DNA from 3 places in the Arthrobacter sp. NQ7 genome. Region 1 is predicted to be linked to each of the others. Evidence: riboswitches for the same ligand, from Rfam matches in the RefSeq annotation. Region 1 holds a riboswitch; each other region holds the start of a gene.
The links. Region 1 has a riboswitch for cyclic di-AMP ahead of PUN71_RS17320 (aggregation-promoting factor C-terminal-like domain-containing protein). Riboswitches for the same ligand answer to the same signal wherever they lie in the genome.
Positions count from the first base shown of each region.

Region 2: another riboswitch for cyclic di-AMP. It lies ahead of PUN71_RS05440 (C40 family peptidase); the one in region 1 lies ahead of PUN71_RS17320 (aggregation-promoting factor C-terminal-like domain-containing protein).
Region 3: another riboswitch for cyclic di-AMP. It lies ahead of PUN71_RS08860 (C40 family peptidase); the one in region 1 lies ahead of PUN71_RS17320 (aggregation-promoting factor C-terminal-like domain-containing protein).

Region 1 covers NZ_JARFXU020000019.1:28,893-39,030, reverse strand. Annotated here, with positions in the region: gene PUN71_RS17335 (bifunctional glycosyltransferase family 2/GtrA family protein) at 1-929, shown strand, start outside; gene PUN71_RS17330 (glycosyltransferase family 39 protein) at 926-3,076, shown strand; gene PUN71_RS17325 (ArnT family glycosyltransferase) at 3,083-5,281, shown strand; cyclic di-AMP (ydaO/yuaA leader) riboswitch at 5,422-5,582, shown strand; gene PUN71_RS17320 (aggregation-promoting factor C-terminal-like domain-containing protein) at 5,588-6,298, shown strand; gene PUN71_RS17315 (glyoxalase superfamily protein) at 6,371-6,760, opposite strand; gene upp (uracil phosphoribosyltransferase) at 6,805-7,440, opposite strand; gene PUN71_RS17305 (phosphatase PAP2 family protein) at 7,453-8,256, opposite strand; gene PUN71_RS17300 (nucleoside deaminase) at 8,313-8,819, shown strand; gene PUN71_RS17295 (glycosyltransferase family 4 protein) at 8,871-9,953, opposite strand; gene PUN71_RS17290 (6-pyruvoyl trahydropterin synthase family protein) at 9,956-10,138, opposite strand, start outside.
Region 2 covers NZ_JARFXU020000003.1:132,637-142,774, forward strand. Annotated here, with positions in the region: gene PUN71_RS05395 (glycosyltransferase) at 1-951, opposite strand, end outside; gene PUN71_RS05400 (NUDIX domain-containing protein) at 1,438-1,953, opposite strand; gene PUN71_RS05405 (DUF1918 domain-containing protein) at 1,996-2,187, opposite strand; gene PUN71_RS05410 (metallophosphoesterase family protein) at 2,259-2,765, shown strand; gene PUN71_RS05415 (glucose 1-dehydrogenase) at 2,916-3,809, shown strand; gene PUN71_RS05420 (DUF1810 domain-containing protein) at 3,845-4,306, opposite strand; gene PUN71_RS05425 (DNA alkylation repair protein) at 4,326-4,856, opposite strand; gene PUN71_RS05430 (TraR/DksA family transcriptional regulator) at 4,853-5,212, opposite strand; gene PUN71_RS05435 (aggregation-promoting factor C-terminal-like domain-containing protein) at 5,234-6,619, opposite strand; cyclic di-AMP (ydaO/yuaA leader) riboswitch at 6,867-7,036, shown strand; gene PUN71_RS05440 (C40 family peptidase) at 7,040-7,885, shown strand; gene PUN71_RS05445 (protein adenylyltransferase SelO) at 8,005-9,474, opposite strand; gene PUN71_RS05450 (ribonuclease Z) at 9,458-10,138, opposite strand, start outside.
Region 3 covers NZ_JARFXU020000006.1:25,598-35,735, reverse strand. Annotated here, with positions in the region: gene PUN71_RS08895 (alpha-mannosidase) at 1-976, opposite strand, end outside; gene fdhD (formate dehydrogenase accessory sulfurtransferase FdhD) at 1,099-1,974, opposite strand; gene PUN71_RS08885 (molybdopterin molybdotransferase MoeA) at 2,025-3,542, opposite strand; gene PUN71_RS08880 (DUF6457 domain-containing protein) at 3,539-3,832, opposite strand; gene mobA (molybdenum cofactor guanylyltransferase) at 3,829-4,539, opposite strand; gene PUN71_RS08870 (HNH endonuclease) at 4,606-5,106, opposite strand; gene PUN71_RS08865 (NlpC/P60 family protein) at 5,373-6,140, opposite strand; gene PUN71_RS08860 (C40 family peptidase) at 6,302-6,982, opposite strand; cyclic di-AMP (ydaO/yuaA leader) riboswitch at 7,053-7,233, opposite strand; gene PUN71_RS08855 (M23 family metallopeptidase) at 7,363-8,181, opposite strand; cyclic di-AMP (ydaO/yuaA leader) riboswitch at 8,192-8,403, opposite strand; gene PUN71_RS08850 (iron-dependent transcriptional repressor DtxR) at 8,540-9,241, opposite strand; gene serC (phosphoserine transaminase) at 9,522-10,138, shown strand, end outside.

The DNA of each region.
Region 1 (10,138 bases):
TCGGTACCCGGCTCACCCGGGACTCGCGCGTTGTCCGCGGTCCCAAACGGGAGTTCATTTCGCGCGGCTACAACCTCATGCTCCATTCCTTCATGGGCGCACGCTTCAGCGACGCCCAGTGCGGATTCAAGGCGATCCGGGCCGACGTCGCCCAGCAAATCCTCCCCTACACCGTGGACAACTCCTGGTTCTTCGATACCGAACTGCTGGTCCTCGCCGAACGCTGCGGCCTGCGCGTCCACGAGGTTCCGGTGGACTGGATCGACGATCCGGATTCCAGCGTGGACGTGGTCCGCACTGCCCTGGCAGATGTCCGCGGCATGGCGCGGCTGACCCGCGACCTGGTCTATGGCCGGATCCCGGTCCCGGAACTGCGTGCCGCCCTGGCCCGTGGGCCGCTTCCCGCATCATCGAGGGCCGGTGAGCAGACCCGCGGCAGCAGCCTGTTCGGCCAGCTGGTCCGGTTCGCGGCCATCGGCGCCGCCTCCACCCTGGCCTACCTGGCCATCTTCGTGTTCTGCCGCGGCTTCATGGACCCGCAGCTGGCCAACTTCCTGGCGCTGCTCATCACGGCGGTGGCCAACACCGGCGCCAACCGGCGTTTCACGTTCGGCATCCAGGGCGGCAATCCGGTCCGGCACCATTTCGAGGGGCTGATCGTGTTCGGCATCGGCCTGCTGCTCACCTCCGGGGCGCTCGCCCTGGTCCACCGCGCGACGACGCCGGACCGGTGGGTGGAAGTCCTCACCGTCGTGGCGGCGAACCTGGCAGCCACGGCCGTCCGGTTCCTGCTGTTCCGGCTGTGGGTCTTCCGTGAGCGGTCACCGCGTCCCCCAACCCCCGGCACCGGCACCCGCACCGGCGAAGCCAGCGCCACCACCGCTGACCACGCTCCCGCCACGACCTCCACAGAAACGGCAGCATCATGACCTCCACCATCTCACCGGCATCAACCCCCGGGGGCGAAACGGCCGCTCCAGCCACCGGCACGGCCGCTGCCACCGCAGCATCAGGGCCGGAGGCACCGGCACGCTGGACCCGGTACGCCTTCGGCAGCCAGCCGCGCTGGGTCCGGCCGTCCGCGGCCGGGCTCCTGGTGGCCACGGCTGTGCTCTACCTCTGGAACCTGGCAGCCACCGGCTACGGAAACTCCTTCTACGCGGCGGCCATCCAGGCCGGCACCAAGGACTGGACCGCGTTCCTCTTCGGATCGCTGGACGCCGGCAACGCCATCACCGTGGACAAGCCCCCCGCCGCACTCTGGATCCCGGCGCTCGCGGGCCGCATCTTCGGATTCTCATCACTGAGCATGCTGGTGCCGGAAGCGCTCATGGGCGTTGCCGCCGTCGGCTTCCTCTACCTGGCGGTCAAGCGGGTCTCCGGTCCCGCTGCGGGCCTCCTGGCGGGCGGCGCACTGGCGCTGACCCCGGTGGCTGCCCTGATGTTCAAGTTCAACAACCCCGATGCGATGCTCACCCTCTGCCTGGTGCTGGCGGCGTACTTCACCACCCGGGCCATCGAGCGCGCGGGATGGAAGTGGCTCGTGGCGGCCGGCGCCGTGATCGGCCTGGCATTCCTCACCAAGATGCTGCAGGGCTTCCTGGTGGTTCCGGCACTGGGACTTGCCTACCTGTGGGCCGCCCCCACCACGCTGGGGCGCCGCCTGCTGCACCTGCTGGGCGCGCTGGGCGGCATCATCGTTGTGGCCGGCAGCTACATCGCCCTCTTCCAGTTGACTCCGGCTTCGGAGCGGCCGTACATGGCCGGGTCCACGACCAACAGCTTCCTGGAACTGACGTTCGGCTACAACGGGCTGGCGCGCATCACCGGCTCGGGTGAGGGCATGCCCGGCGGCGGGGCAGCGGGCGGGGGCGGCGCACCCGCAGGCGGTTTGGGCGGCGCACCCGGCTTCGGCGGCGGGAACGCCGGCTTCGGCGGTGCGGCAGGCCTGCTCCGGATGTTCGGCACGAGTTTCGGCGGCGAAGTATCGTGGCTGCTGCCCGCAGCCCTCGTCCTGCTGCTGGCCGGCCTCTGGTTCACCCGCCGCGAAGTCCGCACCTCAGCGAACCGGGCCGCACTGATCCTCTGGGGCGGCTGGCTCCTGGTCACGGCCGGGGTCTTCAGCTTCATGAGCGGCATTGTCCACCCCTACTACTCGGTGGCGCTGGCCCCGGCCATCGCGGCACTGGTAGGCATCGGCGCCGTGGAACTCTGGCGCGGCCGTGGGTACTGGCCTGCCCGCACGGTCCTGGCCGTGGCCATCCTCGGCACGGCCATCTGGTCCGCGGTCCTGCTGGGCCGCGACGCCTCGTGGCTCCCCTGGCTGCGTCCCGCGATCATCGTCCTCGGCGCCGTTGCCGCCGCCGGAATCCTGTTCCGCCTGGACGCCGTGGCCCCGAAGGGACGCTTCCGGCGCGCAGGCGCGGCCGCCGTCGTCGTCGTATCCCTCCTGGCCGGTGGGCTGGGACCCGCCGCGTGGACCCTCGCCACTGCCGCTACGGCACATGCGGGTTCCATTCCGACGTCGGGGCCAGCGGGTTCGTCGACCGCCGGCTTCGGCAACCGGGCAGCGGGACTCCGCGGTGACCGGGCTGACGGCAGGGAGGCCGGCACGGACGCCACCGCCGGCGCAGAAGGCTTCGACCCCGCCAACGGCCTTCCCGGTGCTGGTGGTCCTGATGCTGGGGATTCCGGTGTTGGGGGTCCCGGTGTTGGCGGCGCAGGCGGTCCCGGCGAAGGGGCGGCCGATGCGTCCGTCACCGCATTGCTGGCGTCCACCACCACCAAATGGTCGGCGATCGTCTCCGGCGCGAGCCAGGCGGCCAGCCTGGAACTTGCCTCGAACACCAGCGTTATCGCCCTGGGCGGCTGGAACGGCGGCGATCCCTACCCCACACTCGCCGAATTCCAGGACATGGTCTCCAAGGGCGAAATCAGCTACTTCATCGCAGGCGGCGGAATGGGCGGAGGCGCAATGGGCGGCCGGGGCGGCAACTCCGAGGTGGCTGCCTGGGTCCAGGCCAACTTCCAGGCCCAGACGGTGGGCAGCTCCACCGTGTACCAACTGACCAAGTAGGACGCCATGGCCGGCCGATTCACCAGCACCACGTACCGACGCATCGCTACCGGCTTTGTGCCGTCCCGTCCCGGCCGGGCAGCCGGAACAGCTTCCCCCGCTCCGGGCACAGCACAGGACGTCCCTGCAGCGCGGCGGGCCTGGCCGGCCGCGCTGCAGCGCCTGGAACTGGCTGCCGTCCTGGCGGGCACCGCAGTGCTGTACCTCTGGAACCTGGGGGCGTCCGGCTGGGCGAATGCGTTCTACTCGGCGGCGGCCCAGGCCGGATCGCAGGACTGGACGGCCTGGTTCTTCGGTTCATCCGATGCGGCCAACTCCATCACGGTGGACAAGCCGCCGGCGTCGCTGTGGATCACGGGATTGTCCGTCCGGCTCTTCGGGCTGAATTCCTGGAGCATCCTGGTGCCCGATGCGTTGATGGGGGTCGGCGCGGCGTGGCTGCTCTACCTCGCCGTCCGGCGCGCGGCTGCCCCGGCCACCGGTGACGCGAGGCTCGCGCACCGGGCCGGGCTGCTGGCCGCCGCCGTCCTTGCCCTCACACCGGTGGCCACCCTGATGTTCCGGTTCAACAACCCGGACACCCTGCTGGTGCTGCTCATGACAGCGGCAGGCTACGCGGTCCTCCGGGCCATCCAGGAGGACCGGCTGCGGTGGATCCTGCTGGCGGGGGTGTTCCTGGGCTTGGGTTTCCTGGCCAAGCAGTTGCAGGTGCTGCTGGTGGTTCCCGGCTTTGCCCTGGCGGTCCTGGCGGCGGGCCGCGGCAGGATGGGGCGGCGGCTGCTGTGGCTGGCTGCCGCCGGCGCCGCAATGGCGGCTTCGGCCGGATGGTGGCTCCTTGCGGTGGAGCTGACACCTGCCGGCATGCGCCCCTACATCGGCGGATCGCAGGACAACTCCATCCTGGAGCTGACGCTGGGCTACAACGGCCTTGGCCGGCTGACCGGCGACGAGACAGGCAGCGTGGGTGGCGGCAATGGCTGGGGTGTTCCCGGGCTGCTGCGGATGTTCAACAGTGAGTTCGGCGGCCAGATCGCATGGCTCCTGCCGTCTGCCCTGATCCTGGCCGCGGGCCTTCTCTGGGTGGGCCGGCGGGCCCCGCGGACGGACATGGTGCGCGCCAGCGTCATCGTCTGGGGCTCGTGGGTGCTGGTGACCGGCCTGGTGTTCAGCTTCATGTCCGGCATCATCCACCCTTACTACGCGGTGGCACTGGCGCCCGGGATAGCCGGGCTTGCCGGGTTGGGCGGGGTTCTCCTGTGGCAGCACCGGCACCAGCCGGCCGCGGCCGTGGCAGTGGCTTCAGCTACGGCCGCGGCAGCAGTTATGGCGTTCCAGCTGCTCGGTACCACCACCGCCTATGGTCCCTGGTTCCGCTGGCTGGTCCTGGCAGCAGGCCTGGCGGCCGCGGCAGGAGTTGGACTGGGCAGGTTCCTTCGCCTGCGCTCCATGCAGTGGACGGCAGCGGTGCAGTGGACGACAGCGGTGCAGCGGACCGCGGCGGGGCGGTGGACGACGGCGGTGCAGCGGGCGACGGCGGGGCTCGCCATTGCGGCGTCGCTCGCCGGACCTCTGGCGTTCTCCATCTCCACGGCGGCAACGGCACACAGCGGGGCCATTGTCAGCGCCGGGCCGGCGACAGCATTTGCCGGCCCTGGCGGCTCCCGTGCCAACAGGACCGGTGGGCCCGGCACGGGCGGCAATACCCGGCAGTTCGGCGGCCGAACCGGACAAAACCAGGTCGGCTCCGGGCAGGCAGGACCCGGCCAGTCCGGGGCGGGCCAGGCCGGACAAGGCCCCGGCGGAGCTGGTGTGGCCGGCGGCCGTGGCGGCGGTGCAGGCGGCGCCATGGGTGGCCTTCTTGGCGCCCCCACCCCGTCATCAGACCTGGTGGCAGCATTGAAAGACGGTGCAGCGGGGTACACCTGGGCGGCGGCGGTGGTGGGCTCCAACAATGCTGCCGGTTACCAATTGGCAACGGAACTGCCTGTGATGGCAGTCGGCGGCTTCAACGGGACCGACCCCTCCCCCACCCTTGAGCAGTTCCAGGAGCTGGTGTCGCAGGGGAAGATCCACTACTTCATTGCGGGCGGAACCACCCGGTCCAGCACAGGCTCAGACGCCGCCGCCCGGGTTGCCCAGTGGGTAGCGGAAAACTTCACCGCACGGAGCATCGGCGGGACCACCGTCTACCTGCTTGGCGACTGAGCCAAACCTGAACCGGTGCGCAATTCGACTCGCTGCCACCGTGACTTCCGTTACCTAAATGTGACTTTCTCGTATCCTTCCTGTACCGTCGATTGGGTGCGGTCCCCGTTCGGGCCGCATATCCCGGGTTGACGCCAAGCTCTGCCGCTTCCCCGGATCCCGATTGAGCTACGGCAGAGGCGGGGGACCCACCGTCCCGGGCAATGAATGCCCTTGGGGTTAAGCCAGTACGTGTTCTTTCCGTATGGCCGGATGCCCTCATCCGAACCCGACAGCTAACTCCGCAGGTGTGAGAGGCGATCAATCATGTCCAAAAACACGGCAGAAACACGCCTGCAGGCCAAGGCTAAACACCGGGCCGCCAAGCAGGCCAAGAAAACCACCCTGGGCCAGCGCGCCGGGATCCTCGCAGCATCGTGCGCGGTGCTGGTGGGCGTAGGCGCTGCAGGCCAGGCCACCAGCGGCATGACCCCAGTGTCATCCACCGGCTCCAACTCTTCCACGGCAGCGGCCGACTCCCAAATGAGCATCGAGAAGAGCGAGATCCGTTCCAACCCGGCGGCCAGCCCCGCTCCGGCAGCAATCACGGTCGCGCCGCAGGCAGCGGAACCCGCCCCGGCCGCCCCCGCACCGGCGCCGGCAGCCCCCGCACCCGCCCCGGCACCCGAACCCGCCAAGGCACCCGAGCCGGCTCCCGCCGTCGCAATTAACGACCCGGCCGGCGCCCAGGCGTACGCCGCCGGCCAGCTGGCCTCCTTTGGCTGGGGCCCGGACCAGATGCAGTGCCTGCAGACGCTCTGGACCAAGGAATCGGACTGGACCACCACCGCCACCAACGCCAGCAGCGGCGCCTACGGGATCGTCCAGTCCCTTCCCGCGGAGAAGATGGCGAGCGCCGGTGCGGACTACCTCACCAACTACCGCACGCAGATCAACTGGGGCCTGGACTACATCAAGAAGAGCTACCAGTCGCCCTGCGGTGCCCTGAACTTCCACTTGGCTCACAACTGGTACTAGGCACGGCACCACCGCAGAGGGGAACCGGCGCAAGACGCGGGCCGCATCACGTGATGTGGCCCGCGGTTTGCTTTAAGGGCTGGCCTGGCCCTCATTGCGCCATGGGATGTACTGGACAGACCACCTGTTGCCGTCGGGATCGGCGAAATGGACGAAGTGGCCCCAGTCCTGCACGTCGATGTCGCTGACGTCCACGCCGTTGTTCTTCAGGAAGTCGTGGGCGGCCTTGATGTCGCTGACCACCATCTGAAGGTTGGATCCGGTGCCGGGCGGGGCGTCCGTGAGTCCTTCGCCGATGCAGATGGAGCAGGCCGAACCGGGCGGCGTCAACTGCACGAAGCGGATGGAGTCCGAGGGACGCTCGTCATAGTCGGCGTTGAACCCGACCTTGTTGACGTAGAAATCCTTGGCCCGGTCGACGTCGGATACGGGGACAAAAACGAGTTCGAGTTTCCAGTCCATCCGCTCAGGCTAGCGGCAGGAGGCCGGCTGAAAAAGGGTGGACCCTACCCTGCGATGCCGTAGAGGCGGTCGCCCGCGTCGCCCAGGCCCGGGACGATGTAGGACTTCTCGTTGAGCTTCTCGTCGATGGAGGCCAGGACAATGTGCACGTTGGCCCCGGACAGCTCCTCCTCCAGTCTGGCCAGGCCCTCCGGCGCCGCGAGCAGGCAGATGCAGGTGACGTCCGACGCGCCGCGCTTGAACAGGAACTTGATGGCCTCGCGCAGCGTGCCGCCGGTAGCCAGCATGGGGTCCAGGACGAAGACCTGGCGGCCGGTGAGGTCCTCCGGGAGGCGTTCCGCATAGGTGATGATGTCCAGCGTTTCCTCGTCCCGGGCCATGCCCAGGAAGCCCACCTCAGCGGTGGGGACCAGCTTGGTCATGCCTTCCAGCATTCCCAGGCCGGCACGGAGGATCGGGACAACCAGTGGGGTGGGTTTGGTGAACGCGGTGCCGATGGTTGTGCTGACGGGCGTTTCGATGGTGACGGGCTCGGTGCGGACTTCCCGGGTGGCCTCATAGGCCAGCAGGGTCACCAGCTCTTCCGTCAGCTGCCGGAAGACAGGGGACGGTGTGTTCTTGTCCCGCAGGACGGTGAGCTTGTGGGCGACCAGGGGGTGGTCAACAACGAGAGTACGCATCCCCCAAAACTATCATCCGGCGCTGCCCTTCCCGGGCCCGGAGCCTCCGTGCTCGTGCACTTCCTCGGCGACCACATCGCGCACGATCGGACGGTCGAACGACGGCGCGGCGCCGGCATGCTCCCGCCTGCGGACCAGGTGGAACAGCCGGTGGGCCATAATCACCACACCGACCCAGGTAAGGCCCAGCAGCCACCCTGCCATGACATCGGTCAGCCAGTGGTGCCCCAGGAAAACGCGGCTCAATCCCATGGCAATGATGAAGATGGTGCCGCCCGTGATGGCAGCGACGCGGACCCGCATGGTGTGGAACTGAAGGCAGATGAGGTACACCACCAGGCTGATGACCACGGTGGTATTCAGGGTGTGGCCGCTGGGGAAGGACGGCGAGTCCTCGTACGGGGGAACGGCGTCAGCGTGGTCCGGGCGGGTGCGGCCCACCAGCTTCTTGCCGAACGTGGTGGCCGTGACCGAGGCCGCTGCTGCCCCGCCGATGAGGACCAACGGCCGCCAGTTCCGGCTAAGGAAGGTCAGCCAGGCGGTGAGGATGCTGGCCAGGATGGGCATGCCGACGCCGCCGCCGATATTGGTGAAGCCGGTGACGAACGCATCGAGGCCTGGGCTCCGCAGGCTTTCGGCGAAGGCCAGCGCGGGCTTGTCCAGGTTAGCGAGGCCGGCTGAGTCCACCACATTGTCGTAGACCTCCGCACCGAGCAGCGCCAGCGACACAATGATGACGCCGCCCACCAGGATCGTGAGGACCAGTGCCGCGTACGGTTTGAACCAAATACTTATGCGGTCCCGAAGAGTGTCCATGGTGCCTCCCGGCGTCGGTAAGTAACCTGAATATCCCCCGAAACTATCATTGAGCCATGCCCTTGCCGGAAAAGAAACACGACGCCTGGATGGGCCTTGCCCTTGTGGAGGCCCGGCGGGCGCTGACCACGGAGGACGTGCCGATCGGCGCCGTGGTGATAGGGCCCGACGGCGCCGTGCTGGGTTCCGGCCGCAACCAGCGTGAGGAACTGGGCGACCCCACGGCCCACGCCGAGGTGGTGGCCATCCGGGAGGCGGCGCGGCAGTTGCAGGCATTGGCCCGGGGGGAGGGCGGCGCCGGTGACGGCTGGCGGTTGTCCGACTGCACGTTGGTGGTCACCCTGGAACCCTGCGCCATGTGTGCCGGCGCGATTGTGCTGGCCCGCATCCCGCGGGTGGTCTTCGGGGCCTGGGACGAGAAGGCGGGCGCCGCCGGCTCCGTGTTCGATATCCTCCGCGAACGGCGGCTCAATCACTGGGTTGAGGTGTACCCGGGCGTCCGCGGGGAGGAGTGCGGTGCGTTGCTGCGCGAGTTCTTCGCGGGGCACCGCGGCGCGATCTAAGTTGCGGTGACGCCTCTTGGGCTCCGACAGGCGGCGTTTCCCGCGCTCCCGTCAGTCGCGCTCCCCCAGCATGGCCAGGACCTGCTGCGCGGTGCTGTTCCAGTCCGGCAGCCGTGGCCGGGCGTCCAGGGCAGCTGCATGCCATGCCTCCCTTATTCCTGGATCCTCAAGCCAGCGGCGGAGGACGGAGGCGAGCCGTCCCGGGCTCTCCGGCCCTCCTTCGGGAAGGGGCAGTGCCGCGCCGGGAAGCCGCGGTCCGCCGTCGGCCGGCACCAGGCTGGCCAAGGAAAGAGCCTCCACCGCACCTGTCCCTTCGCGGACCAGGACCGGGACACCGTGGGCCAGGGATTCGGTAACAGCTATGCCGAAGGCCTCCTGCCGGGAGACGAGGAGGCTGAGGTTTGCGCGCGCCCATTCGGCTTCCAGGGGGTCGCCGGTGAGTTCCCCGGTGAGTTGGACCCTCTCTTCCAGCCCGTGGGCCGCGATGGCGGCACGGACCGCCTGCGCGTAGTCCGGGTCCGCCTGGTCCGAGCCCACGAAGGACGCAGTCCACGGGATCTCCTGCACCTGGGCCAGGGCCTCGACGGCGAGCAGCTGGTCTTTGTTCGGCAGCAGCGCCGCCATAACAATGAAGTGCGGGGGAACGGAACCCTTCGCCTGGGGCGCGGAGGCAACGCCGGGAAGGGCGACTCCGGCCTGGGGAAGTCCGCGGTCCGTGAGCTTCGAAGCGGCCCAGGTACTGGTGCAGACCACTCCGGTTGCTGCCCGGAGTGCGCGGGCTTCGTCGGCCAGAGCTGCGGTTCCGGAGCTTTCCGGCACTGGCATATGCACCAGGACCCATATGTCCTGGCCCGCTTTGGCCGCGAGTTCCAGTTCATCGGGGGCACCCACTGCCACCAGCCCGTCCACGATGACCACTGCCTGCCCGGGAACCGCCTCCGGTTCCCACGCGCCAAGAAGGCTGCCCAGCCGTCGTCGTTCCCCGGCACTGGCTTGTGGCCAGCGTCCCTCAACGGCGACGACCTCAACCTCGGCGCCATGCGCCTGGAGGCCGGCCACCAGGCGCGCGTTGTAGACATTCCCGCCGGAGCTGTGGTGGATGTTGCCGGGGACCAGCAGCCGGATGGAGCGCATGGCTAGGCGGTGAGGTCCAGGGAATAGGTGGCCCAGGCGTCCGGATTCTCGCGCAGGGTGACCTCGATTCCTGCGAGCTCGGGGCCGTCGTTGGTGTCCTTGATCCGGGCCGCCACCTGCTGGGCGACGTACTCGGCGAGGGCTTCGGTGGTGCTGAGCTTGTCCTTGAAATCGGGGTGTTCGTC
Region 2 (10,138 bases), on a different contig from region 1:
GACCAGCCAGAGCGCAAGGATCACGGCGGTGATCAAGGGCAGCCGGCTGGTCCAGACACGTCCGCTGAGGCAGAGGGCGATCATGGCAATGAGCATCATGAAGGGCGTCAGCTGGTGGCTGGCACAGATAACGGCGACCAGCAGGAGCACCGCCACGAACGCACCCACCCGGTGCCGCGGCCGCTCCTCGCAGGGGGACCGTCCCCGCCACCACGCCGCAAGGTTGGCGGGCCTGAAGCCGCGGAACGTCCCCGGCCGTGATGCCAATGGGCCGAACAGCAGGGCGATCACCACGAGGTACAGGAAGAAGGCAAAGGCCTGGGGCGACAGGTAGTCCTGGTCCTGCCAGTTACCGAGGCAGAAGAGCCAGAGAACAAGCCAGCGGCGGCGCGGATCAGCCGTCAGGAACCGCGCCAGGACACCCAGGCCGGCAAGCCACAATCCTACGTTCACCACGGGAGCCCAGAGCGCTATCGTTGCCGGCGCCAGGCCTGTGGCCTTGATGATCGTGGCCAGCAGCGCGAAATAGCCCGGCCAGTTGAAGTAGGCGTCAATATCCGGATCGATTTCCTGGGTGCTCGAAAGGGCGTCGGCGATCCCCAGATGCCGGAACGCGACTTCGCCGCGTGGTACATCGGTGACAAAGGCCGCCGTTCCGAACAGTTCCAGCACCAGCACCGCGAGCAGCCACATCATCACTGCCCGTCCCGCCGGTCCGCCGGCGTTGCCGCGCAGCGCCGCGACGAACGTGACGTTGATGAGCACGAGGCCTATCCAGTAGGGGTAGGGCAGCACCGCGACGAGGCCGAGGTCACTGGTGACGGGTACCGCCACGGTGGAGGCCGCCCCCGCAACGAGCAGCAACGATATGAGGCCCGCCAACGCGAATCCCAGGTCGTGGAGCCGCAGCCGCCCCTGGTTGCGCCGGGGGGCATCGACGGCGGCGGTCACAGTGCCTGCACCAGGGGGACGAACGGGTGCTGTGGGTATGCCTCGGAGGCGCCGAAAGCCTGATGCCGCTGATGTATGGTTCGGGCCGGGACCGCTGCCGGCCCGTGGCCTGGCAGTCCGCCGTCGGGCGCCGATGGTGCAACAGGTGAGAGGAGGGGAAGAGGCAACTGGCTCACCAACCTTGCTGTATTGCGCGGACTCATGTTCGGCCAATGGGTCAAGGCCCCGGAATGCGGCATGCCAGGGCTGCTGCGGCGGGTGTCCGGTTGCCTGTCTGTCCAGCCTTCCAGCAGCCACGACGTCGCCGTAGCCTGGAGCATACGGCTCCGGTCCTGCGGCGGGCACCAGTAGTGGGTACCTAATTTCGCAGCCGGACTTACCCTGTTTTGGGGGCAGTCACCAGGCGTTCTCCCGGGCGGAACTGCTTTTCGACGGGATCCAGCCCCTCAGCGCAGCGTCCGCGCGTGCATCAGGGGCAAGGCCTGGCTACCAGGATTCTTCGGCGTCCAGCCTGGCCATCAGGTCCGGCCAGGACGCGGCGAAGCCGGGATGCAGCTCCAGGGAGTCCACATCAGCCACTGGAATCCACAGCAGCGCGATGCTTTCAGGATCGCTGATGACGGGCTCGAAGGATTCCTGCACCCGCACCACCACGGTGGTGTAGGACCAGTAGCCATGGTCCAGCACCGAGGTGAACAGCACTTCCACGCTGTCCGGCGGGACGGCGGCTTCCTCGTAAGCTTCCCGGAGGGCACCATCAACCGCTTCCTCGCCCTCGTGCAGCGCACCGCCGGGCAGGCCCCAGGTACCGCCGTTGTGGCTCCAGACGGCACGGTGCTGCAGCAGCACCCCCTTTGCGGGGTCGTAGGCCAGGACTCCCGCGGCGCCGAACCTGCCCCAGTACCGGCCGCGGTCACCTTCCACCCAGGCGTCGCCAGGGTCCCGCGGACCGGTGCGCGGCGGCGGGGTGGAGGACATGCTGGAGGGCAGTGGGTGATCCATCACTCCAGTTTGACAGGTGAAGCGCCGGGATGCAGTCCCGCGTCAGGTGTCGCGTCCGTGGTCGACGGCGAAATCGCCGCCGGGATACATGACCGTTTCGTGCCCGTCGTCGAAGCGGACAACGTAGGGCGGGCGTCCGCCCTCGCCACGGACTTCCAGGATCACTCCATGCCGGTCCGAGGACCCCACCGTCCTTCCATGGACCACGATGCGGTCTCCTTGGGCTGCCTCCATGGCAATCACCTCCAGCCCCAGATTACGACTCCACGCAGGCGTGGAACAGGGCGACGTGGCAGGATTCCGGTATGCCGTTGAACCTGGTCCTCATCGCCGATACCCACGTGCCCAAACGCGCCAAAACCCTGCCCGCGGAGGTGTGGGCCGCCGTCGAAAAGGCCGACGTGGTGTTCCACGCCGGGGACTGGGTGGAGGCGGCGCTGCTGGACGAATTCGAACGCCGGAGCAGGCGGCTGCTCGGCGTGTATGGCAACAATGACGGACCCGACCTGAGGCGGCGGCTGCCGGAAACAGCCACCGCAACGCTCGGCGGCATCCGCTTTGCCATGGTGCACGAGACAGGCCAGGCCAAGGGCCGCGAACTTCGGTGCGAGGCGCTGTACCCGTCGGCGGACGTGCTGGTGTTCGGCCACAGCCACATCCCCTGGGACACCACCTCACCCCGCGGACTGAGGCTGCTGAATCCCGGGTCGCCCACGGACCGCCGCCGCCAGCCGGCCTGCACGTTCATGGAGGCGGTGGTCGATGCCGGGCAGCTGGCACGGGTCACCCTGGTGGAGGTCGGCCGCGGCTGACACCGCCCGGGCTTGGCAGGGCGGTGAATCTTTGCTTAGGCTGGGAAACGTAAGCATGCTTAGCTTTTGCTGTTGCCGGTGGGCAGCCGCAGTTTCCCCGGAGTCCGGGCGGTGGACCGGCCCGGAGTCCGCACGAACAGGAGGACCGCCATGACTGACCAGTACACGTTCCGCAATCCCGTTACTGCCTACGAAAAGATCTCCCCGCCCAAGCAGCACCAGCCGGAGCCGGGCCTGGATGCAGAACTTGAGCCCAGGGCCGACCTCGGCGAGGAGACGTACCGGGGCACGGGGCGGCTGGAAGGCCGCCGTGCGATCGTGACCGGCGCCGACTCGGGGATTGGCGCCGCGACGGCCATCGCCTTCGCCCGGGAGGGTGCCGACGTCGTCCTTTCCTACCTGCCGCAGGAAGAGGAGGACGCGGCCCGTATTGCGGGCATCGTCGAAGCGGCCGGCCGGAAGGCCGTGAAGGTCCCGGGAGACCTCAAGGACTCCGCAGCCTGCCGGGACCTGGTGGACACCGCGGTGGCCGTCCTGGGCGGCGTGGACATCCTGGTCAACAATGCCGGGAAGCAGGTGGCCCAGGAGGACCTGCAGGACATCACGGACGAACAATTCGACCACACGCTCAAGACCAACGTCTACGCCATGTTCTGGGTGACCAAGGCCGCCGTTCCGCATATGCCGGCGGGGTCAACCATCATCAACACCACGTCCATCCAGGCCTACAATCCGTCGCCAACCCTGGTGGACTACGCCACCACCAAGGCCTCCATCAACAACTTCACCAAGGGCCTGGCCCAGCAGCTGGCGCCTAAAGGGATCCGGGTGAACGCCGTGGCTCCCGGCCCCATCTGGACGCCCCTGCAGGTCAGCAGCGGCCAGCCAAAGGAGCAGCTGCCGGAGTTCGGCCAGTCCACTCCTCTGGGCCGCGCGGGCCAGCCCGCCGAACTCGCCCCCGCCTACGTCTTCCTGGCCTCCCCCGAGTCAAGTTTCGTGGTGGGCGAAACATTGAACGTCAACGGCGGCAGCCCCACCCCGTAGCGGCGGCTCCCGGGGACCGCCGGCGGTGACTGCGCTCAGCCGCCGGCCTCGTGGTCCGATGCATCCTGGGCCGCCAGGAGCTGGTCAGTGGCGGGGTCCGGCTCGCCGCCGAAGAATTGGGCCAGCACGGTCTTGAACACTGTTTCTCCGGGTGCGGCCCGGAGAAACAGTGTCATGGACGAGCGGAGCTTTTTGGCGTCAATGCCGCCGAAGATGTCCTCTGCCGACTGGTCGGCGTGGTTCGCCAGGACCATGGCACATTCAAGCAGCCGGGGCCCCAGGACCTCGTGGTCCAGGTACGCACGGGCCTCGGCGAGCGAGGAAATGGCATACCTGCGCGAGGTCTCACTCTGCCCGAGCCCGGCAATCTGCGGGAAGATGAACCACATCCAGTGCCCGGACTTGCTGCCCACCTGGAGCTCCCCCAGGGCCTGCTCATAGGTTCCGCCGCTGTCCTGGGCAGCGACGAAGCGGTCAAGGCCAAACGGTTCATTCATGGCGTTCTCCTGGGTGCGTTCAAAGGGACAGGTCTTCCTCAAGGGCTGCAGCGGCAGCCTGCAGCTGGGGGTCGGGGTCTTCCCGCCACCTCGCCAGGACAACGGCAGCCCGTTGCCGCTCCCGCTCCCCCAAACCGGCCAGCATCGGTGCCAGCACATCGGCGAGCAGCGGCGCTGCCAGGTCCCGCGACTGGGCGGACCGCAGGAACCCCTCCAGCCGGGTCAGGTCCGAGTGCCGGAGCAGCCCAACCCGCGACTGCAGCAGCACCACGGCGGCCAGGCGGCGTTCGAAAACCGGCCGGACGCCCGGCCGCGGCTGGCCCCACAGGGCGGAGGCCAGCATGACGGTGGCGTCATGGTCAAGGTCCTTGAACTTCCGCAGGGCATCGCGGACCGTGCCGCGGACTGCGCCGACCGAGGAGCCATAGGAGGCAAGAAGCCCGCCCACCCGGTGCGCCACCTCGTCCGCGCGGTACCAGGCACCTTCGTTCTGGAGGGTCCGGTCGATGAATTCCGCCGCGGCGGACACTGTCTCCGCAGCGCCCGTCATTGTCCGCGCCCCGTGGCGGCGTGCAGGATACAGAACGGCGTCCAGGGCCGCGCTTCCAGCCGGCCCTCGGCGATGGGTTCCCCGCACACTGCACAGAGGCCGTAGGTGCCTCCGGCGAGCCGGGCCAGGGCAGCTTCGACCTCATCAAGTCCGGCCGAGCTTTGCTTCAGGAGCGCCGAGGCCTGCGAGAGTTCGAAGGCGATGGTGGAGCCTTCGGGGTCATGCTCATCGTCGACGTTGGAGTCGCGGCGTGCCAAGTTTGCCGACTCAATGTCGGCGCGCAGCGCGGGCAGCAGTGCCAGGCGCCGTGCCCGCTCATCTTCGAGCAGCGCGCGGAACCGTTCGAAATCTGGCATGGGGAAAGCCTAGCGCGTCAGTCAGTACCAGTTCAGGGACACGGAGTGGTTCCAGGCGGCACACGGGGAGCCGTAGCGGTCCCGGATGTAGCCGAGGCCCCACTCGATCTGGGTGCGGTAGCTGGTCAGCCAATCGCCGCCGGCGCTGGCATACTTTCCCGGCGGCAGGGCCTGGGGTATCCCGTAGGCGCCTGAATAGGGGTTGGTGGCGGTGGTCAGCCACCCCGATTCCTTGGTCCAGAGCTGGGCAAGGCACAGGAACTGGTCCTGGCCCCAGCCGAAGGCGGCGAGGCGTCCGGAAGCGTAGCTTTTCGCCGCGGCCGGGTCATTCACGGACCCGCCGGGAACGGAAGGCACGACGACGGCGGGCGGGGATGGCGGGGCGGGTGCCACGGGAGCGGTGCCGGGAGCAGGCGGCCCAGGGTCGCCGGCGGGAACGCCGGGCTGCACGGGATTTGGCTGGACAGGGTTTGGCTGGACGGGTTTTGGCTGAAGTGGGTTCGGTTGCGTGGGGCTTTCCTGCCCTGGAGTACCGGACAGGGCCGGGGTCCCGGCGGGTGCGGGCTGCCGGGCAGCGGCGGCCGCTTGCCGGCGGGCCTGTTCCTCTGCCGCAGCACGCTTGGCCTCCTGGGCCTTTTCGTAGGCAGCCAGGGCCGCCCGGCCCTGCCGGTACTCCCCCTCAAGGGCCGCCGTCGTTCCCTTCAGGGCTGCGAGCTGCGCCGTCAGCTCCGTGCTGTGCTGCTGCTCCCGGGCCAGCTGCCGGTCGAGCGCGTCACGCGCCGAGCGGGCAGTATCCAGTGCTGCCTTGGCCTCCGCCGACAACCGCTCCCGCTCGTTCCTGGCAGCCCTTTCCTGCTCGGTGAGTGCGGCGGCGACCTGGCCCGTGGCCCCGGCCTTTTCAACCAGTGCGGCGGTCTTGTCCCCGACGAGCTTGACCAGGTTCAGCCCCTGCACGCTGTTGGTGCCGAGGGCGTCCAGTGCCACGAAGAAACCCGCGTTGGTGCCGCCGGTTTTGTAGGACTGCGCGGCAAGGGCGCCCAGGTCTTTCCGGTGCCTGGCCAGTTCATCGTTGGCCCTTGCCGCCTGCGCGGACAGGGTGTCCAGCCGCTGTGTCGCGGAGTCGAGTCCGGCCTGCGCCACGGCGTAATCGGCCGCCGACCGGACGGCAGCGTCCCCGGCGGCCTCCGATTGCTCCTGCAATCCGTCCAGGAGGCCGGTAATGGCGTTGATTTCGGCTGCTTTCGCGGCCTCCGATGACTGCGCGGCGTGCACGTCAGCCCAGGAGGGGTAGCCGGCAGTCGGGTCCTGATCGTCCGCCGTAGCCGCGTGAAGGGGGGAGCCGGCCACGGCCAAGGCCAACAGGACCGCGGTCAGCGGGAGCCGGGGGCGGATCACGAACAGGGGCATAGTCCCGAAGCCTACCCTCCGCTATGGCCCGCAGGCATGGATCCGTGTCGTGATTGTTACCCGGCCCTTCGCGGCGTCCACCAAGGTCACCACGGGAAAGTCGGGCCAAGTCCATTCGCTGGCGAATCTGAGAGAATCGCCTCGCATGTTATCCAAATGTGACAATTGCGGGGAGCTCGGGTTATGGTCGTTTGGTGTCCCTCTCAGTCGGGACATTCCCATCAGTATGCCGAGCCCTGCCGCTGATCATGGGATACAACCGCTCCAGCTGGCAGGGACGGGGGAACCAAGTTTCCACGGCCACATGTGGCCTAGGGGTTAAGTCGATAGCGCCTCCGTATGTCGCGGGGTGCTTCCGGCCGGGTATCTCCAGCCCGAACCCGACAGCTCACCCCGCAGGCATGGGAGAGGCGATCAACCGTGTCAAAAATTTCAACTTCTGCCCGTCACCGCGCGACTCCGGCCCGCTCCATTGTGCTCGAGGGCCTCGCCGTTACAGCCAAGTCCCAGGCCCGCACACTGGGCCGCCCTGCGCTCGCCGTAGCCGCGGCATCCGGCATTGCGTTCGGTGTGGGCGCCCCGGCCCACGCGGGTGTGACCGGAGCGGACACCACTGAGAACAGCAGCGTCCAGGCCTACTCGGCGCCTGCCGCGCCCGCCGTGGCCCCCGCGGCGGCCACGGGGAACGTGCACACCGTCGTTTCCGGTGACACCCTCGGCGCCATCGCCTCGGCCTACGGCGTCGGCCTGAACGACCTCCTGGCCGCCAACGGCCTGGGTCTGTCCTCGATCATCTACCCGGGCGACCAGATCCAGATCCCTGGCGCGGGCTACACGGCGGCTCCGGCACCGGCTCCGGCACCGGCGCCCGTCCAGACTGCGGCGGCCAGCGCACCGACGAACACCGGCATGAACATGTCCTACGCTTCAGCCACCCCGGCCGCGGCCACCACGGGCACCGGAACAGGCGCGGCCATCCTGGCATCCGCCTACAGCCAGGTCGGTGTGAACCAGGACTGCACCGCGATGGTCGAGAATGCACTGCGCTCCGTTGGCAAGAGCGTCGGCGACCTGGCCCCGACCCAGTTCTTCCAGTATGGAACGGTGGTTGGTGCTCCGGCCCCCGGTGACCTCATCATCACCTCCGGCCACGTGGGCGTCTACGCCGGCGACGGCCAGGTTGTGAGCGGCGGCGTTAACGGATACACCACCCAGGTCCACTCCATCAGCTGGCTCAGCGGCTACTCCGTGGTCCGCGTAGCCTAGGTTCCCACAGCTTCGCCCGGCGAAGCGGTGTCATACAGAAGGGCGGCAGCCGGTATACCGGCTGCCGCCCTTCCGCGTCCCGCCGGCGCGGCGAGCCTGCGGCCGGCGCCTTTGACAGGTCACGTACCGCAGAAGGTCATGTAGTTGCCGAAGTCTTCGGGGGCACCTTCCGCATACCTTTCCAGGCCGGTCCGCTCAGTAAAGGGGTCGGTGACGGCCTCCAACAGCCGCTGCAAGGGAGCAATGTCTCCCGCGGTCCCGGCGGACAGCGCCTCCTCCACGAGGTGGTTACGGGGGATGTAGGCCGGGTTCACGCTGTCCATCAGTTCCGCGTCGGGGTCCAGCGCCTGCCACCGTCGGATCCAGCTATCGAAGGCTGCAAGGTCAAGGACCATGCCACGAACCGGGCGCAGGTTGCCCCGGGCAGCCTTGCCGAGGTTCCGGAAGAACCGGGTGTAGTCCACCGGGCCGTCCTTCACGAGGGCGACAACGTCGTCCACCAGCGCTGAGGCGTCTGCGGCCTCTTCCCCGCCGGCCGCGGCCAGGCCCAGCTTTGCGTTCATCCCGCTGGACCACGCCGCGCTGTACTGGCGCCGGAAGCCGCCCAGCACGTCCACCGCGGGGGCCACAGCCTTCTCCTGGTCCTCGTCGATAAGCGGCAGCATTGCCTCGGCGAGCCGGGCGAGGTTCCATTCGGCAAGGACGGGCTGGTTGGCGTAGGCGTAGCGGCCGCTGACGTCGATCGAGCTGTAGACGGCGGCCGGGTTGAAGGCGTCCAGGAACGCACATGGGCCGTAATCGATCGTCTCTCCCGAGATGGTCATGTTGTCCGTGTTCATGACTCCGTGCACGAACCCGACGAGCATCCACCGCGCCACCAGTTCGGCCTGGGCGGAAACCACCGAGGCGTACAGCGCGAGATAGGGATTGTCCGCGTCGGCGGCGTGTGGATAGTGCCGGCTGATGGCGTGGTCCGCAAGGCGCTTGAGGAGGCCGGGGTTTTCGGTGGCCCTGGCGTATTGGAAGCTGCCCACCCGCAGATGGCTGCTTGCCACCCTGGCCAGGACGGCGCCGGGCAGCATGCCGTCGCGCCGGACCTGTCGTCCGGTGGCCACCACGGCGAGCGAGCGGGTGGTGGGAATGCCCAAAGCGTGCATGGCTTCACTGACAACGTATTCACGGAGCATTGGTCCGACGACGGCGCGGCCGTCTCCGGCCCGGGCGAACGGCGTGCGGCCGGACCCTTTGAGGTGCAGGTCCACCAGGCGGCCGTTGGTGTCCGTGAGCTCACCGACCAGCAGGGCGCGACCGTCACCGAGGAGCGGTGAATAGCTGCCGAACTGGTGACCGGCATAGGCCTGGGCCACGGGAGTGGCGCCGGCGGGAACATGGTTCCCTGCCAGCATCCGTATTCCTTCGGGGCTGCGGAGGTACGCGGGATCAAGCCCCAGGTCCTGGGCCAGCCTGGTGTTGAGGACCAGGAGTTCGGGATTGGGTGCGTCCTCGGCCTGCCAGGGAACGGCCAACTCCGCCAGTTCACGGGCGAAGCGGCCGTCGAAAATGACCGTGGATTCAGCTGCTGCCGTCATGATTAAACCCTATCGCCGTTGATTGGCCTGCTGCGTGCCGGGGTTGCCGCCGCGGGGGAACGGCAATGCGGTCCAGGTCGCCGGCGGCGATGACGTTGCTGGCGGGGGCCCGCTCCCGCGCCTGCTGCGCGAGGAGCGAAACGTCGTCGCCGTACCGGGACGAGAAATGGGTGAGGACCAGTGTCCGCGCCCTCCCGGACGATGCCAGGTCCCCTGCCTGCCCGGCGGTGAGGTGCAGGTATTGGGCCGCCAGCCCGCCGTCGTCGTCACTGAACGTTGACTCGGTGACCAGCAGGTCGGCGCCGTCGGCCAGTTCCTCCGCGCCCGGGCACGGTGCCGTGTCCATGATGAAGGCAAAGCGCTGGCCCGGACGCGGAATGCTGACCTCCTCCAGCGTCACTGGGCCGAGGCGGCCGGTGCGTTGCAGGCGGCCGGCGTCCGGTCCGTGGATCCCGGCGGCCCGGAGCCGCTCGGGCAGGATGGTGCGGCCGTCCGGCTCGGCCAGGACGTAGCCGTACGTCTCGATGCGGTGCTTCAGCGAACGCACGGCCAGGCCGTCGGCCACATGGCCCGCGGCGGAGTGCGGGTGCAGCCGAAGGTCGAGGCCGGGGGTGCTGACGGAGATGAGGGCCCTGACGACGTCGGCGCCTGAGGCGGGATAATG
Region 3 (10,138 bases), on a different contig from region 1:
GGACCTTCTCCCGGATCCGGCTGAACAACTCGGGGTAGAACTCCTTGATCCAAGCGAGCTGCTGGGCAGAGGAGCAGGAGAAGACGAAATCGGGGTCTTCATCCATGAGCGCCACCACGTTGGAGAAGGTCCTGGCGCATTTGCGGATGGTTTCCCGCACCGGCCAGAGCCAGGCCGAATCGATGTGCGCGTGCCCGGTGGCAACCAGCCGGTGCGCCGACGCATAGGCGGGCCGCGACAGGACCGTTGCCAACGCTTCCCGGCCCGCTGCAGCGGTACCCGCAACGTCATCCGGATCCATCACATCCATCATGTGCTCAAGGGCGCGGAGGATCTCATGGCGGCGCGGCAGCTCCGGCGGCAACTGTTCCATGAGTCCAGCCAACGTCCAGACATCCTGCTGAAGCTCCCACACGCACTGGTTGAGTTCAGCAATGGCGATGGTTCCCAGCCGGTACTGCGGCGCTCCCCCGGCAGTCTCCTTGTCGCCCAGCGGAGTAGGCGCGAAGGTCCAGCCCTGGGCCATGTCCGGATTTGCGGCAGCCTCCACGTAGAAATCCACTGCCATGCCGGTGCCCAGCAGCTTCAGCGGAATGTACTGGTTGCGGGGTGAGATTGCCTTGATGATGCTGCCGTCCGGGCGCCAGGCGATCCCCTCGCACTGGAATCCTGGCGCTTCCGTGGTGAATCCCAGGTCCACCACCACCTCCACCGCGATGTCGGGGCCACTTCCCCATGATTCGGGCACCTCGCCCTGCAACCGGAGCCAGGTGGTGCCCCAGGGGCGGCCCCAGGCGGCACCGTGTTCCTGCGGCTGGAACTCCTGCCGCATCGCTTCGAGCGCTGGGACCGGTTCGTCGGGGACATCCCAACTGCTCAGGGAAAGCGGGACCGTCCTGGCGTAAATGGCAGGAGCAATGCGTTCACGCACAAACCTGGCCAGTCGGACTTCCGTGATGGTCCGGTCGTCATGCAATATAGGTCCTCTTTTAGGCTCGGAACTGGATCATGGCGTCCATTCGATGGACAAATCTACCCGTCGCCTGCCCGGCAACCAACCCCCCGCGGAAAACGGACATGCGCCGGCCATGGGCTCAGCTACCTGATGGGCACCGCGGCCGGCCGACGGATGCGGGCATCACCGGCGTAGACGTTGAAGCTTGTTCCGCGGCTGAATCCAGCCACGGTGAGTCCGTTCGCCTCTGCCAGCTCCACGGCGAGGCTCGAGGGGGCGCTCACGGCCGCCAGAATGGGAATACCTGCCAGGGATGCCTTTTGAACCAGTTCGAAGGACGCCCTTCCCGACACCTGGAGAACGGTGCCGGCCAGTGGCAGGAGGCCTTCACGCAGCGCCCAGCCCACCACTTTGTCCACGGCATTGTGCCGGCCCACATCCTCCCGCAGGCACAGCAGGCGGGGCTCGCCGTCGTCGTCAATTTTGAACAGGCCCGCCGCGTGGACTCCGCCGGTGTCATCAAAGAGGCGCTGGGACTTTCTGAGCAGCCCGGGCAGGGAGGCCAGTACCTCCGCGTCCACCGTGAGGGGGTCAGCTGCGGGGCTGTGATGGGAGGACTTTTGGACCGCCTCGATGGAGTCTGTTCCGCAGATGCCGCAGGAACTGGACGTGTAGACCTTGCGGCCGGTATCCGGAACCGGGACGTCCGGCCGCAGCTGCGCCTCCACCACGTTGAACGTTTGGACGCCGTTTTCGTCTTCTCCGGCGCAGAACCGCAGGGACACCAGGTGTTCGGGAGCCCAAATGACCCCTTCCGACACCAGGAAGCCGGCCACCAGGTCGAAGTCGTCCCCGGGCGTGCGCATGGTGACCGAATAGGAAAGCCTGCCCAGCCGGATTTCCAGCGGCTCCTCTACCGCCAGGACGTCCTCGCGGTGGCGGACCGGGTACTCGAGGGCACCGGGCGAACCATCCAGGACATACTTGTGCACCTTGCGGCGCTGGGTTACGCGTCCCATGTTCCACCCTGCCTGTTCATAACTCCATCATGGCACCATGGGGCCCCGCCTCAGCCCAGGAGCGCACTCCAGTCCACCGGGCCGCCGGATGCCGGCTTCGCTTTGGGCTGGCCGGCGCGGGGGTTGCTGCGCGGTTTTGCCTTGGCCGCCCCGTCCCCGGGCTGCGAGAGGGGCGGTCCCCACGGCAGGGCAAAAGCCGGCACCGGCTCGCCCAGCTGCACGCCATGCGGGGGTACCACCAGCACCCCGTCGGCGGCGGCCAGTCCGCGCATCATTCCCGGCCCCGTATGCTGCGCCGGGGACGCCATGCCGTAAAGCAACCGGAAGGGCATGAGCCGGGTGCGGCCGGGGTCGGGTTCGATCATTGTTCCGCAGGGCACTTCCTGCACCGGCGGCATGGCCCCGTGCCCCAGCGCGGCAAGGAGGGGGCCACCCACGGTGGAAAGTGCCATCATGGCCGCCAGCGGGTTGCCGGGAAGTCCGAGGACAAACCGCCCGTCCGGAAGTTCTGCCAGGACTGCGGGATGGCCCGGGCGCATGGCCACGCCGTCGATGATGAGCCGGCCGCCCAGTTCGGCGACCGCACGCCGGAGGTGGTCTGTTCCCGAACGCCCAGTGCCCCCGGTGGTAATAACGACGTCGGCCGGCAGGTCGGGTGCGTCCGGCACGTCGGGGAGCACGTCTTCGAGTGCCGCCAGCCACTCGGCGTAGGAGTCGCCGATCCTCTGCCGGCCCCCCGGGATTCCACCCAGCATGGCGACGACGTCCGGCAACTGCGGCCCGAACGTGTCCCGTACCTGGCCGGGGGCGGGCCTGCCCTGTTCCACCACCTCCGATCCGGTCAGCACCAGACGGACCACGGGTTTGCCCTGGACCTGCACTTCGTCGTGGCCGGCCAGCGCCGCCAGTGCCAGGTGTGCCGGGTTGAGCTCCACCCCTGCCTGCACCAGGACATCGCCTTCCAGGGCCTCCTCACCGGCTTTCCTGATGTGCTCGCCGGCGCGGGGTTCTCCGGGACGCGCCTTGCCTCCGGTCAGCAGGACGGGAAGCCCCTCGTCGTCCCGGCCAAGCACGGCGCTTTCCGTGCGCAGGACAGCCTTGCCGCCCGGAGGAATAAGACCGCCGGTGGCGATGGGGCTGGCCTGGTGCGGCGCCAGCCGGACTCCCGGGTCCACCGGGATCCACGGGCCGCTTCCGTTAACCACCCAGCCGTCCATGGCCGAGGACGCATAGTGGGGCATGTCCTGAAGAGCCACGATGTCCCGGTCAAGTTTCCGGCCCAGCGCCAGCCGGAGCGCCACGGGCCCGGGCGGGATGGGAGTGGCGGAGTCGTATGCCACCTGCCGGGCCTCTGCCCAGGTGTGGGCCGCATGGTGATGGCCGGCACCGCCCTGCCCTCCGGCGGAAGGACCTGCGTCGTCCATCCCGGGACCGGAGTGTTGGGCAGATGGACCTGCCCCGCCCACCACGCCGATGTGTCCGGCTGTGTCCAGTGGCGTCCGGGCCGTCAGCGCCTCCCCTTCGCTGCGCGGTGGTGCATGCGGATCACTATGGGGTTCTGCGGTCATTCGCCGGGAGTCCCGGCGGTTTCAGTGCCGTAGTCCTGTGCCAGGGAACGGGCCACGGCCAGCGCTGCGTCCATCGCGGCGGCGTCCATCTCCCTGCCCGGGGCCGCGGCCAGGCCCGCGGCAAAGCCTGCAATGAAGGTGGTGAGCGGCGCGGCCGGCCGGACCACGGAGTGGGCGGCAACGCCGGCAAGGGAGAGCACAGCGTTGACGTCGACCTGGACATTTTCCAGCTTGTACGCCTGGAGCAGGGCCCGGCACCACTCTTCCAGCGTTTCGTCCTGGCTTTTCACGAATTGCCTCCCACGTTAGTGTCGCCCGTGCGCCGGTCCTGGCTTCCGCGCTGGTTTCCGGCGGCCATCCCCAGCGCAGCAGCGTCATCCCAGGTATCCACATCGGAGGTGGACCCGGCGGGGACTGTGACAAGCTGCACGTCCAGATTAGCAAGGAGCGCCCGGACAGAGCCGTTGGCCAGCGCGTTCCGGGCGGCGAGCTCCCGGCAGGCATGTGTTAACTCAGCCGTGTTGTAAAAAGCGGCCAACGGCTGCGGCCTCCCGTCTTCGGCAGCGGCCATGACACTGCGCACGCGGGCGGCTTCCACCGGGGTCGCAGCCAGGGCGTGCCGCAGGGCGGCCACGGCCTGGGCGGACAACGGCATGTCACACGCCAGCACGAGCGTGACCGGCGAACCGCCGCCGTTATTGGCCAGGGTTTCCAATCCGGCGGCGATAGCAGCGGCGGGACCGGAGAACGGCGGCTCTTCCCGGCAGGAAAGGACCGCGGCCGGAGGCGCAGTCCCCGGCACTGGCGCCGCGGTGACCCCGGGGAGGCCGGCGTCACCAACAACGACAGTGCGCCTAGCCCCGGACGCAGCGGCAAGAGCCCATTCCAGGAGAGTCTGGCCGCGGAAGACGAGGGTTTGCTTGGGCACCCCTCCCAGCCGTGAGGACCGGCCGCCGGCCAGGATCAGGGCATCAAATGCCAACGTGTTCGCTTGCATGACCCCAGCCTAGCGACCGGCAGGGCCGGCACCGCCGAATCCGGCGGGAGGACAGGCCGGGCTGGGTCAGGCAGCCCGCTCCGGAAGAAGGAAGGGATCCCACGCTGGCGTCGGCTTCTCGAGTTCCTTGATCTGCCAGATCGTTCCATGCGGCGGCTCCGGCACGAAACGCAGGGTCCAACCCATCTCCGCGGGTGTATGGTCCCCTTTGACGTTGTTGCACCGCAGGCAGGCGGCCACCAGGTTTTCCCACGAATCGGCGCCGCCCCGCGACTTGGGGTGCACGTGGTCGATGGTGTGGGCCGCCTTGCCGCAATAGGCGCACTTATGCCCATCCCGCCGAAGCACCCCCCGCCGGCTGACGGCCGTGGAGTGGTTGTACCGGGGCCTGATGTAGCGGTTGAGGAGGATCACGGACGGGCGGCCCAGCACATCAGTGGGGCCCACGACGGGGTCGTCACCCTCGGCCACCACGCTCGCCTTGCCCGCGAGCACAAGCACCAGCGCCCGGCGGAAAGTCACAACCGCCAGCGGTTCATATCCAGCATTCAGAACGAGAGTGCGCATGCACTTACCTCTTCACGGCCGCACCCGTCAGGGGCACGAGGGCCGGCTGCCCTCGGCATGTCCGGGCTATGGATCGACATGACAAGAGTAAACAAAGAAGTGCAATATCAGGTAATCGCCGCCCCTGGACGGCAAAACCAGCGGCTACCCTCGACGGCGGCCACGCAAGCCCCGTTGATTAAACGGAAAGGACCCCGGCCGGGCGTGGCGGGGTCCTTTCCGGCTTACCGGCCGGCGGCACACACTGTGCGCCGGCCCACGGCAGCTTAGTTGACGCGGATGAAAACGGGGCCGGAACCGACGTTGGCGCTGAAGACCACAGTCTGGTTTCCGTTGTAGCCGCCGTGGACCGCCATGCCGTTGCCGGCGTAAACAGCGATGTGCGCCATGCCAGCGCCGCCGTCGGCGTAGTAGATAAGGTCACCGGGCTGCGCTTCGGCTGCACTGACCGTGCGGCCCAAAGAGAGGTAGCCGGCGGGCCAGTCGTGGAAGTGGATTCCTACGGCTGCCAGGGAGTTGGTGACCAGCATGGTGCAGTCCTGCATGACGCCAAGCTGGGCGTAAGCGGCGGAAAGGATCGCAGCACCCTTGCCACTGGCCGATGCCTGCGCGGCGGGGGCGGCGGGAGCGGCGGCGGTGGCAACCTTCGCCGTGACCTTGGGAGCAGCAACGGGCTGGGCCGCGGGAGCTGCTTCCTGGACGTCGACCTGGGGCTCAGGCTCGGCCACGGGAGCCGGCGTGGTGGTCACGGCAGGCTTTTCGTAGCTGATGGCAATGGTGGACGCCGCGGAGATCGGGGCGTCGACGGCGGATTCAACTTCCAGTGCGGAGGCCGGAGCGGAGTCCCGCTTGACGTTGGCGTCGGCAGCGTTGGCTGCGATGCCGCTGGTCAGGACCAGACCGGAGGCAGCGGCGATAACTGCGGCCTGGCGGCCCATGCCGCCGGCGTTGTCGCTGACCGCTTTGGCAATGACAGCGATCGAGTTGGTTTTGGTGACCTCGGCACGGTGGCGCGCGGTAGCACATGTCGTCATCAGTTCTCTCTTTCGTGTTTCCCCTGGTCCGCTTGTAGGCAGGCAGGGAAGGTTGGACGCGCCGGCATCTTGGGGGTACGCCGGCGCGTCCCGAACGGGGATGTGATCTAGCGAAAAAGCTGTGGGCAAAGAAATAGCCCTTGGAGCATGGAGCCCAAGAACTAGTTGCCGTAGTGGTAGTACGAGGATGAACCGGTGGCTGCCGGGGAGTGGAGCAGCGTGCCCTGCGACGGGTTCAGTGCGCTGATCATCATGCCGTTACCGACATAGATGCCGACGTGTGCGCCGCCGTTCTGGACGACCAGGTCACCCGGCTGGGGGGTGGAGGTGGGAGTCATGATGCTCCACGCGTTGGTGCGCGGGATGCTGATGCCGGCCTGCGCGTAAACCCACTGAACGAACCCGGAGCAGTCCCAGCCGGTAACGGGGCTGGTGCCGCCCCAGACGTAGGAGTGGCCGATGCCGGTGTAGGCGATGGCTGCAATTCCCGACGTTGCCGCGGAAGACACGGCGGAAACAGTCTCGGCAGTCTTGGCGGCCGACGCGTCCTGGGTTGCTGCGGCGCGGTCAGCCGAAGCGGTGGACTGTGTGCGGACCGTTTCCACCTTGGGTGCAGCGGTGGTCTTGACGACGGGACGCTCGAAGGAGACCGTCGCCGTGGGTGCGGCGGTGACAGCGAGGGCGGTCTGGGCGGAGCCGGACTCGGTGGATGCAGAAACACCGGCAGTGGTGTCGGCAGCCGTCGCCGGCAGGCCCATGCTCAGGATGAGGCCCGATGCCGCTGCCACAACGGCAGCCTGGCGGCCCACGGTCCCGGCATTGGCACTAACGGCCTTGGACATGGCATCCAGGGGGTTGGTGCGAACCGTTTGCGCACGGTGGCGCGCAGAATGATGGCGTGAAGACACGAAGGTAGCCTCTCCCAATGCCTGCGAGGTGAGCTGTCGGATTCGGATGGGAGTCACCCGGCCACTTTGCTTTCCTGGAAAGCTCGTGACTTAACCCCAAGGCCTCCATGGAATGAAGGCCAAAATTGGTTCCCCCGCCCCTGCCAGACGATGAAATGCGAACGGACCTTGAGCGGTGGCAGAGTTAGGCAATCCACTCAAGAGCGTCAACTTCGGAAAAGTTGACGCGAGTTAGACGGTACAGCAGTTTTGCTTCAATGTCACATTCAGGTCACGGCGGGTCACGGTGATCTGAGACTGCGCACTCATTTGGGCTACAGCCAACCCATCGGGTCGACCACTTCGCCGTTGACCTGCACCTCGAAGTGGAGGTGGCATCCGGTGGAGGCGCCGGTGGTGCCGCTGAGGGCGACGACGTCCCCGCGCGAGACCGTCTGGCCCACCTTGACGTTGAAGGATGAGAGGTGGTTGTAGGTGGTCTCCAGGCCGTTGCCGTGATCGATGACCACCCGGTTCCCGCCGCCGAACTGGTGCCAGCCGGCGAAGGTCACGGTCCCCGTTGCCGCTGCCAGGACAGACGTTCCGCACTGCGCCACGAAGTCCTGCCCACGGTGGAAGTCGCCGGAACCGCCTGTGATCGGGCTCACCCGGTAGCCGAAGGGGGAAGCGGTGGTGAGGGTGGCCAGGGGCGCTGCCAGGGTGCCGGCAGAAGCCGCCCGCGTCACCGATCCGGCCGACTGGGCGCTCAGGAGCTGCTTCAACTTGCCGTCGGGGTCCGCCTGGGTGACCACGGCGGAACGGCTGAAGTCGATCTGCGCGCCAACATCCGCAGAAATCCTGGGCTGAGGGCTGACAGCGGAGGCAGCTACGGGAGTATTGCCGGCAGCATCAGTAGCCATGACGGGGCCGGTGGCAGGCACGGTCACCGTCAGCACCAGGCCGGTGGCGGCAAGGGCGATGCCGGCCTTCTGGCCGATGCCGCTGGCCGCGGCGAAATCCGTCATCTGCCGGAAGGGACCCCGGCGGCGGCGCGCGTCGCGGTGCAGGTCGCGGGGGCGCTCCACTGCGGCAACCTCGGCACTCCGCACCGCAGGAGGGCCGTCCGCGCGGCGGCGGCCCCGGGAGGTCTGCATGGTCAAGAAGGGTTCCTCTCTGGAAAAGCCTGCGGAGTTAGCTGTCGGATTCGGGTCAGAGAGTTCAAAGACCCGGCCCGTCATGGGCAAGCTTCTGCACAGGGGTATTCCCGGAAGAATCCTTCACTGGAGAGGCTTGCTGCTGACGGACTTCACCCCAAGGCAGTCCCCCGCTGCCGCTTGTGGTTCCCCCGCCTCTGCCAGTAACGACTCGTGCACCTGTCCCGCTGGCAGAGCTCGGCTCCGGGACAGGTAACGCTTAAGTATCAACGATCGCTTCCACTATAGGGGCTTAAGACCCTAGGTAACAATTCCGTTATCTTTGGTGGGAAGCGCGGTTTAAGGTATGCGGCCGGCTTCAGGAGGGGGCGACGGCAACGAAGACGTGCGCGGCCACTTCGGGCGGCAGTTCGAGCGCGCCTTCGATTCCCGGGACCCGCACGGAGATGTAATCACCCACGCGTTCCAGTGCCACGGCGGCACCGGGCCGGATGCCGCCTTCGTCGAGTTGGGCCAGCAGTTCCGGTTCAACCTGGATGGGCTCCGCCAGCCGGACAACGGTGACGCCCGAGGCCGGTCCATAGGCCTTCATGGCTTCCACCAGGCTGATGGCGCCGTCCGCGAAGCCGGGGCCGGGCTGTCCGCCCAGGTCGGCCAGGCCGGGAATGGGATTGCCATATGGCGACTCGGTGGGATGGTCCAGCAGCTCGTAGATGCGCCGCTCCACCCGCTCGCTCATCACGTGCTCCCAGCGGCAGGCTTCGTCGTGGACGTAGGCCCAGTCCAGCCCTATCACGTCGGCGAGAAGGCGTTCGGCCAGCCGGTGCTTGCGCATCACCTCGGTGGCGCGCTTGCGGCCGGTGTCCGTGAGTTCCAGGTGCCTGTCGCCCGAGACGACAACCAGGCCGTCGCGTTCCATCCGGCCGATGGTTTGGGAAACTGTGGGTCCGGAGTGGCGCAGACGCTCGGCGATACGGGCCCGCAGGGCGACGATGTTTTCTTCCTCAAGCTCCAGGATGGTCCTGAGGTACATCTCCGTAGTGTCGATCAGATCCGTCATCCAGCTCAGCTCCTCGAGCGCAGTACCTTGCGTTGTCCCACCGTATCGCCTGTTCCCGCGAGGTAGTCCGGGGCCAAGCTTAGCCTATTTTGACTTTGTCCGAATAGCCGCGCTGGTCTCCGCCTGTCTCAATGTCTGGACTTTGACGCCGCCAACTCCCGCCTGCACAGCAGTTCAGGCAGAATGGGGACGGCCTGTATTGCAGCCCAACGCCGGCTGCCGGCCACCACGACCCGTCCGTCCGGACCAAAGCTATCGTCCCCGCCGAATTGGAGCCCCTGTGAGCGACACCAGCATCACGATCCCTGCCGACCTCCTGCCCAAGGACGGGCGGTTCGGGGCCGGCCCGTCAAAGGTCCGGCAGGAGCAGATCGACGCCCTGGCAGCAGCTTCCAGGACCATCCTGGGCACGTCCCACCGGCAGGCCCCGGTCAAGAACCTGGTGGGATCAGTCCGGGAAGGGCTCAGCCAGTTCTTCCGTGCTCCCGAAGGCTATGAGGTGGTCCTGGGCGTGGGAGGCTCCACCGCGTTCTGGGACATCGCGAGCTTCGGTCTGGTGGAGAAGAAAGCCCAGCATTTGTCCTTCGGCGAGTTCGGATCCAAGTTTGCCGCCGCCACCAACAAGGCGCCGTTCCTGGAAGCTTCCTCGATCGTCAAGTCGGAGCCGGGCACCCGGCCGGAAGCACAGGCCGAGGCAGGCGTAGACGTCTACGCCTGGCCGCAGAATGAAACCTCCACCGGTGTGGCCGCTCCGGTCCAGCGCGTTTCCGGGGCGGACGAGGGCTCGCTGGTCCTGGTTGATGCCACGTCGGCAGCCGGCGGCCTGGACGTCGATGTCGCGGAAAGCGATGTCTACTACTTCGCCCCGCAGAAGAACTTCGCCTCCGATGGCGGCCT